Ammoniphilus sp. CFH 90114: one gene and its partner. The protein of the gene in region 1 binds, or shares a complex with, the protein of each later gene. Links are inferred from orthologs where the notes say so. Each region holds a gene or a part of one and is shown in the gene's direction. Other genes may lie near its edges.

What was found.
Region 2: the proteins of EIZ39_RS05750 (region 1) and gcvH are in contact, whole or in part, in a crystal structure (PDB 3A7A), measured with the Escherichia coli proteins. The link is inferred for Ammoniphilus sp. CFH 90114 from one-to-one orthologs.

Annotation. Positions count from the first base shown.
Region 1 is NZ_SDLI01000002.1:216,822-221,169, forward strand. The notes cover bases 849-3,836. They hold EIZ39_RS05750 (lipoate--protein ligase family protein), read left to right. Parts: upstream 849-1,916; coding sequence 1,917-2,756; downstream 2,757-3,836. Other genes in these bases: gcvPB (aminomethyl-transferring glycine dehydrogenase subunit GcvPB), read left to right, coding at 849-1,573; EIZ39_RS27495 (hypothetical protein), read left to right, coding at 1,635-1,763; EIZ39_RS05755 (S-layer homology domain-containing protein), read left to right, coding at 2,899-3,836. Outside these bases: aminomethyl-transferring glycine dehydrogenase subunit GcvPA, read left to right, coding at 1-120; more of gcvPB, read left to right, coding at 113-848; more of EIZ39_RS05755, read left to right, coding at 3,837-4,348. UniProt on the Escherichia coli protein: Catalyzes both the ATP-dependent activation of exogenously supplied lipoate to lipoyl-AMP and the transfer of the activated lipoyl onto the lipoyl domains of lipoate-dependent enzymes.
Region 2 is NZ_SDLI01000007.1:78,927-81,896, forward strand. It holds gcvH (glycine cleavage system protein GcvH), read left to right. Parts: upstream 1-1,278; coding sequence 1,279-1,662; downstream 1,663-2,970. Other genes in the region: EIZ39_RS16510 (MFS transporter), read left to right, coding at 1-209; EIZ39_RS16515 (DUF2797 domain-containing protein), read left to right, coding at 331-1,128; EIZ39_RS16525 (DUF2553 family protein), read left to right, coding at 1,697-1,933; EIZ39_RS16530 (hypothetical protein), read left to right, coding at 2,121-2,537; sigI (RNA polymerase sigma-I factor), read left to right, coding at 2,710-2,970. UniProt on the Escherichia coli protein: The glycine cleavage system catalyzes the degradation of glycine. The H protein shuttles the methylamine group of glycine from the P protein to the T protein.

The DNA of each region.
Region 1 (4,348 bases):
GACTTGGGACGTGACTATCCAGAGTTAAATGGATATATGTTGCTAGCGGTTACCGAGATTCGTACGAAGCAAGAAATTGATGCACTTGTGAATGGATTGGAGGCGATCACTCGTGGTTAAGGATCAAGATAAAGCACTCATTTTTGAGATTAGTAAAGCGGGTCGTCATGCCTATTCTTTGCCAGCTTGCGATGTGCCTGAAGTAGATATAACGTCCGTCTTGCCTGGACAGTTTATCCGCCAAGAGCCGGCTGAACTTCCTGAGGTGTCCGAGTTAGAGCTTGTTCGCCACTACACGGAACTGTCTAATCGCAATCACGGGATTGACAATGGATTCTATCCGTTAGGTTCTTGTACGATGAAATATAACCCTAAGATAAACGAAGACGTGGCTCGTTACGCTGGATTTGCCAAGATTCATCCTTATCAGGCAGAAGAGACGATCCAAGGTGCATTAAAAGTGATGTATGACCTTCAGACAGAACTCGCCGAGATCACGGGGATGGATGAAGTTACTCTTCAGCCAGCTGCCGGAGCCCAAGGCGAGTGGACGGCGTTAATGATGATTCGCGCTTACCATGAGAGCCGTGGAGAGAATCGAACGAAGGTCATTGTTCCGGACACCGCTCATGGTACGAACCCAGCAAGTGCTTCTGTCGCCGGCTTAGATACAGTGACTATTTCCTCTGATGAAAATGGCCTTGTCAATGTAGAAGAGCTACGTAAAGCTGTCGGTCCGGATACAGCAGCCCTTATGTTGACTAACCCTAATACACTAGGTTTATTTGAAGAACATATTCTGGAAATTGCCGAAATCGTACATGAGGCAGGCGGACTGCTATATTATGATGGAGCAAATGCGAATGCCATTCTTGGTATTGCTCGACCTGGGGATATGGGATTTGACGTCGTTCACCTAAACTTGCACAAAACATTTACTGGCCCACACGGAGGTGGGGGACCGGGCTCTGGTCCAATCGGTTGTAAGAAGGAGCTATCTCCGTTTATTCCTAGACCGCAGGTGGTCAAAGATGGCGAACAATATCGCTTAAATTATGATATTCCTGAGTCCATCGGACGAGTGAAAGGGTACTACGGGAACTTCGGGATCAACTTGCGTGCATTCGTCTATATACGCTCCAATGGACCAGAAGGGTTGCTTCGTGTTTCCCAAGAGGCTGTATTAAATGCAAACTATATGATGAGAAAGCTTGCCCCTTATTATGATCTACCTTATGATCGAGTGTGTAAGCATGAGTTTGTGTTATCTGGTCGCCGTCAGAAAAAGCTGGGCGTAAGAACGTTGGATATAGCGAAAAGATTGCTAGACTTCGGCTACCACCCGCCAACCATTTACTTCCCGTTAATTGTGGAAGAGTGTATGATGTTTGAACCGACTGAAACCGAATCGAAAGAAACCATCGATCAGTTTATCGATGTGATGATTCAAATTGCGAAGGAAGCCGAAGAGAATCCTTCGGTCGTTCAGGAAGCTCCACATCACACCGTCGTGACTCGTTTGGACGAAGTGACAGCTGCAAGAAAGCCGGTACTCCGTTATAAGAAACAGTAGGATTCAACTCTTCGACATTTGGAAACCCTAAAACTGATTTTATCAAGAAGGAGGGGTTTTCATGAAGGAGCGTCAAGACCAGGGGAAAACGGATATCCGTACGAAGACATCCTGGGACGAAGTAAATGATACACGTGGGAAAACGGAAATCAAGGATCCAAACAAAGGTCCAAAGCATAAAAGAAAGTAATGTCGTGTGAAGAATAACCGGAAGTCACCTGAGTGGGTGTTTCCGGTTATTTTTTGAGGGAACAGCTATAACATACTCTCAGGAGACTACAAGATTGTTTCATTCATGTTACACTATATGTTACTGGTGAAAGAGGAGGGGAGGGCAAGTTAGATGAGAGAAAAAGCAAAATGGAGATTTATCGATTCTGGCCCCATGTCGCCAGCCATGAACATGGCGATCGATGAAGCCATCCTCACTATACATAGTCAAGGAAAAACGCCGCCAACTGTAAGATTCTATACATGGGAGCCGTCTACTTTATCGATCGGATACTTCCAAAAGGCAGAGAAGGAGATTGATCACGAGGCAGTTCGTAAGTATGGTTTGGGATTCGTTCGCCGCCAGACGGGGGGAAGGGCGGTTCTTCATGATCAAGAACTTACATACAGTGTGGTTGTGTCAGAGTCTTATCCAGGTATGCCAACTCAAGTGAATGAAGCTTATCGTGTGATAAGCAATGGCCTATTGGAAGGATTTCAAACCCTTGGTTTTCATGCAGAGATGGTATCCCTAGCATCAGAGGAAGAAAAAGCGAAATATGCATCCATGGGTTCTTCAGCCTGCTTTGATTCTCCTTCATGGTATGAGCTGGTTGTCGAGGGGAAGAAGGTTGCCGGAAGTGCACAAACAAGACAAAAGGGAACGATTCTTCAGCATGGCTCGATCTTACTTGATTTTGATGTGGATAAGCTGTTTAATGTCTTAAGATTTCCCTCCGAGCGTGTAAAGGAGAGAATGAAAGCATCATTTCTAGAGAAGGCGGTTGCCATTAATCACCTAAGCTCGAGAATAGTGACTTTAGTCGAGGCACATGAAGCTTTTTATCAGGGGTTCGAGGCTGGTCTTGGAATGGAGCTGATACCAAGCGTTCTGACGGAGGAAGAATTGGAGTTGGCCGAACACCTGGCAAGGGATCGATATAGCCATAAGGATTGGAATTTCAAGAGGTAAAGTTCGGCAAAATTTTCTCTTTATGAAGAGGAATTTGCAGGAATGGTGTCGAAAGGTAAAAAGAGGGAGAAAGGCAAAAGCCCTCTTTTTTTCATGTCACCTTATAAGGAAAATTTTACATAAAGGGAGAGGAGACAACAGCATGAGTAGAAAGTTCAGACAAACTATTTCCAGTATTTTATCTTTATTGCTTGTCGTTGGTTTAATACTTACTAACCCGATCACAGTCGGGGCCCAAGGAAAGACATTTAGTGACGTGGATGCAAGACATGGTTGGGCACTGCAGAGCATCACCAAGATGTCACTAAAGGGACTAATTGAGGGGACCAATGATGGAAGATTCCTTCCAGATCAGAAGGTGAGCAAGGAACAGGCTGTGGCTATGGCTCTTCGTACCATGGGACTTAAAACCGAAGCAGAAGCTTATTCCGGTACGGATTACTCCAGCCTTTATCGCGATGTCTCGGATTGGGCGAAGGGGTATGTATCCGTGGCTCATAGAGAAGGTCTGCTTCAGCTTGAGGATGGAGAAGAATTTAGAGGGAAATATGAAGCGTCTCGCCAATGGGTTGCACAGCTTCTCGTTCGGATGATCGAGAAGGAAGCAGAAGCGAAACTATATGAGAATGTTGCAGGTACCTTCTCTGACAACGATGATATTAGCCAATGGGCTAGTAATTATGTGAAATTAGCAGCTTCCAATGAATTTGATTTAATCAAGGGATTCGAGAACACGAACGGAAGCTTTAGCTTTAGACCTAAGCAAGCTGTTACTAGAGCTCAGTTCGCTGTTCTAGTCAACCGAGCAGAGAAGCATCTTGCCACTCGCGTAGGGAATGAAGTCCAAGGACAGATCTTGTCTTATATGGGTGATGAGATGCTGTTAGAGACAAAGAGCGGCCAGATGAAGGTCACTTTAAGTTCAGACACACAAGTATTTAAGGATAATCAGAAGGTAAGCTTTTCTTCGATCGCCCGCTACCAGCCTGTGAATGTATTGCTAGGAGCTACCAGTTCTAGCACGGCGGCCATGATCGAGATACTAGATGAAGCGGCAGCACAAGAAACAATCACGGGTACCCTATCGAAGGTCGTAAAGGAATTCAAGACCATTGCCGTAACGACGCCGGAAGGACTCAAGAATTACCAGTTAGTGGATCAAGTAAGCTTTGGTTCAAAGGATGGTACGGTTCAATCTATTGATGATCTAGCGGTTGATGACACGATAGAAATTACAGTCATCGGCGGTAAGGTTATTAAGATTTACCGTGTTATCGGACAAGCCGACCTCTCAAGTAGTGGACTTATCTATGAAGTAGATGCAACGAAGGGACTGCTGACACTTCAAAAAGGGACTTCCGTTAAAGTTTATTCGATTTCACCCAACGCTGCGGTGTCTTATCCCGATCATCGAACAGCGGGTTTTAATGGCTTGCGTAAGGGAATGGAAGTCGAAGTCAAATTAGATAGCTCCTTAGTGACAGAGATTAAAGTTATTACGATTATTGAAGAAGGAACCGTTATTTCCGTTTCTCAAGACCAGGCGTATCTCACTGTTCAAGGGAAGGAGAATACGCGTCCAAGCGTTTATA
Region 2 (2,970 bases), on another replicon or contig:
TGCTTCCAAGCGCCAATGTTCTGGCAGCTATGTTATTTAGTATAGGAAGTATTATCGGACCAGCAATGTCTGGCATGGGGATTCAATACATTCATCCGAACAGCCTATTTTTCTTTTTAGGGTTTGTGTTTGCCGGATTCTTTTTATTAGGGTTTAAGGCCAAACACTCCTATCAAGCGGAACAACAACAGCCAGAAAGCGTCAGTTGATCCATATTGACCGAAGTTAGAAGGGTAGGGTATGATTTTTATAGTCTTGCCGCACGAAACCGACTCCTAAGGAGAGAGGCTGAAGGCGGTAAGACTTTTTTCTTTTGAAGGAGGATGACGGATGAGCTACAACGGATTTCTGCGAGGATTAACGCATGAATATAAGAGTCCTATTACTTATCACTTACCGATGGGAGAAGACACAGTTGTCTTAAATGACTGGTTAGGGAAAAAGGTGGCTTTAAGTTTTCTCGGTGAAATGCAATGTACGAATTGTGGAAGAAAGATTAAAAAGACGTTCAATACGGGATACTGCTATCCCTGTGTGATTTCCTTACCTGAGACAGATCTGTGCATTGTCAAACCACATGAATGTCATTATCATGCCGGGACATGCCGTGATTCGGCCTTCGGCGACACGCACTGTATGATTCCGCACTATGTCTATATTGCTGTAAGCAGCGGAGTCAAGGTCGGCTTAACTCGCAAGAGCAATGAGATGAAGCGTTGGGTAGACCAAGGGGCGATCCAGGCCATTCCTATAGCCGAGGTGCCCAATCGCAAGCTAGCCGGTGAACTGGAGGTTGCTTTAGCGGAGCATTTCCCTGATAAGACGGATTGGCGCAAGATGCTCAAAGGGGAAGCGGAACCGCTAGACTTGTTTGAATTGAGAGAAAAGGCGTTCTCCTATTTCCCAGACGAATTTAAGCCTTACGCGATTCGTGAGGAACAATGGGTAGAGGTCGTTTACCCCTTGTTGGAATCTGTGGGAAAAGTGAAGACGTACAATCTTGACAAGCAACCAGAAATAGAGGATCGCCTGATTGGGATTAAGGGTCAATATCTCATCTTTGAGCAAGCGGTGTTGAACATTAAAAAGTACACGGGATATAAGGTCTCCATGGCGGTTATGGAGTAGTAGAAGGTGTAGAGCAGGTCTAAAACAAGAACAGGATGAAACTGGATATTCAGAGGATTAATTGTGTATGCTAGGGCTAGTAAAGAACTAGCGAATTTTGCCTATAATTATGGTAAAATAATCTAGATCATACATAAGGAGGTCTTAAGGATGAGTTATCCAGCCGAACTAAGGTATAGTAAAGAACACGAGTGGGTTCGTGTTGAAGGCAACAAAGCATATATTGGGATTACTTATTTTGCCCAGTCAGAGCTTGGAGACATTGTATTCGTTGAACTTCCCTCTGTAGGGGATGATATCGTTCAAGACAGCTCTTTTGGAAGCGTCGAATCCGTGAAAACGGTTTCTGAACTTTATGCTCCAGTGAGCGGCAAGGTTCTTGAGGTTAACGCTGAATTAGAGGATTCTCCTGAATTAGTGAACGATTCTCCTTATGAGAAGGCATGGATGATTGTTGTTGAGCTTGAAGATCCTTCCCAGGTTGAAGGGCTCATGTCTGCCAATGAATACGAAAGCATGGTTAAGGAAGACTAATATCATCTCTTAAACTTGAAGGAGCTGATGGACTATGTCTGAATTATCACCGCGTACGGATATCACGGAGAGAATTCGGGGGGAAATCAGAGAGAATGCCATTATCCTGACCTTGCATGGGCAGGCCATTGGTCATATTCCTTTTGATGCAACATGTGTTCATATGGACCAAGGTTATCAAGTAGATGATCAGCGTATCTTCCGAGTGGAAGACGCGAGCATTCCACAACCTGCACAATATGTAGATTGCGAAGAGAATGGCTGGTGCTAAATGCACTGGCCTTTTCTTATTTTTGCTCGGTTATTTTAGCGTTCTTGATTTTCCTGCCAATCACCCCAATATTTAAACCTAGGAAACTGGAATACTCCCTATTAAAATAGAATATAAATGAACAAAGTTTCGGCCAACTTCAAGAGATTGAAAGTTTCGGTTGGAGAAATGTAGGGGAGGAGATCCGATGAGTTTCTGTTGTGGAGCGAGTATGATCGGCGCACTCGGCAGCCTGCGTCACCACAAGACTTACATCAACAATGTACCGATACTTCACTGTCCGGTCTGTAACCGGATTGATGTACACCCAAGAATAGAAGAAGAGTTTGAAATTCTGTCAGAATACGCACAAACGGATGACACTCCTGAAGTGGATTTTAAAGAATACGTGAATGGAGAATCCTTGAAAAATATTTTTGAAAATTGTACAGTAATTGATGAAGGGCGAATTGACGAAGTGTTTCGCCAGCAGATTGATTCAGCTCTAGACCTTTTATCCGTTGCCAAAATGTTAAAGGATCGTGAGTGGGAAGAATCGCTGAAGAAGAGACTGAACCGATTAAGTGAGCGTCTTAATAAGTGGAAAAGTCAAAAACAACGCTGATAGGAAAAGGAAAATAGTCTTTCCGCCTAGTGGGAAGGCTATCCTTTTTATGTAAATAGGAAGGTAGAAAACTTGTTTGCTTCGTGGCAATCAAGTTTTCTTTCTTTTACATAGTCAAATACGGACATAAATGTAAACGTCCAGACGAATAACTGTGGTGTGAGGTGAAAACATGTTTTTAACCCGCTTCCTAGGAAAGCGTTCTTCACAACCGTCTCAAGCCAAGATTGAACTAGAAGAGGATATCCGCTTGGCCCAAAACGGGGACTTGGACGTTAGAAATCAATTGATTAGTCAATATACGCCATTTATTTCGCAAGTCGCCTCAAAGGTGTGCAAGAGATTTATTGATCCTTCACGAGACGATGAATTCAGTGTGGCTATGGAAGCTTTTGATGAGGCGATAAACAAGTATACCATTGGGAAAGGAAGT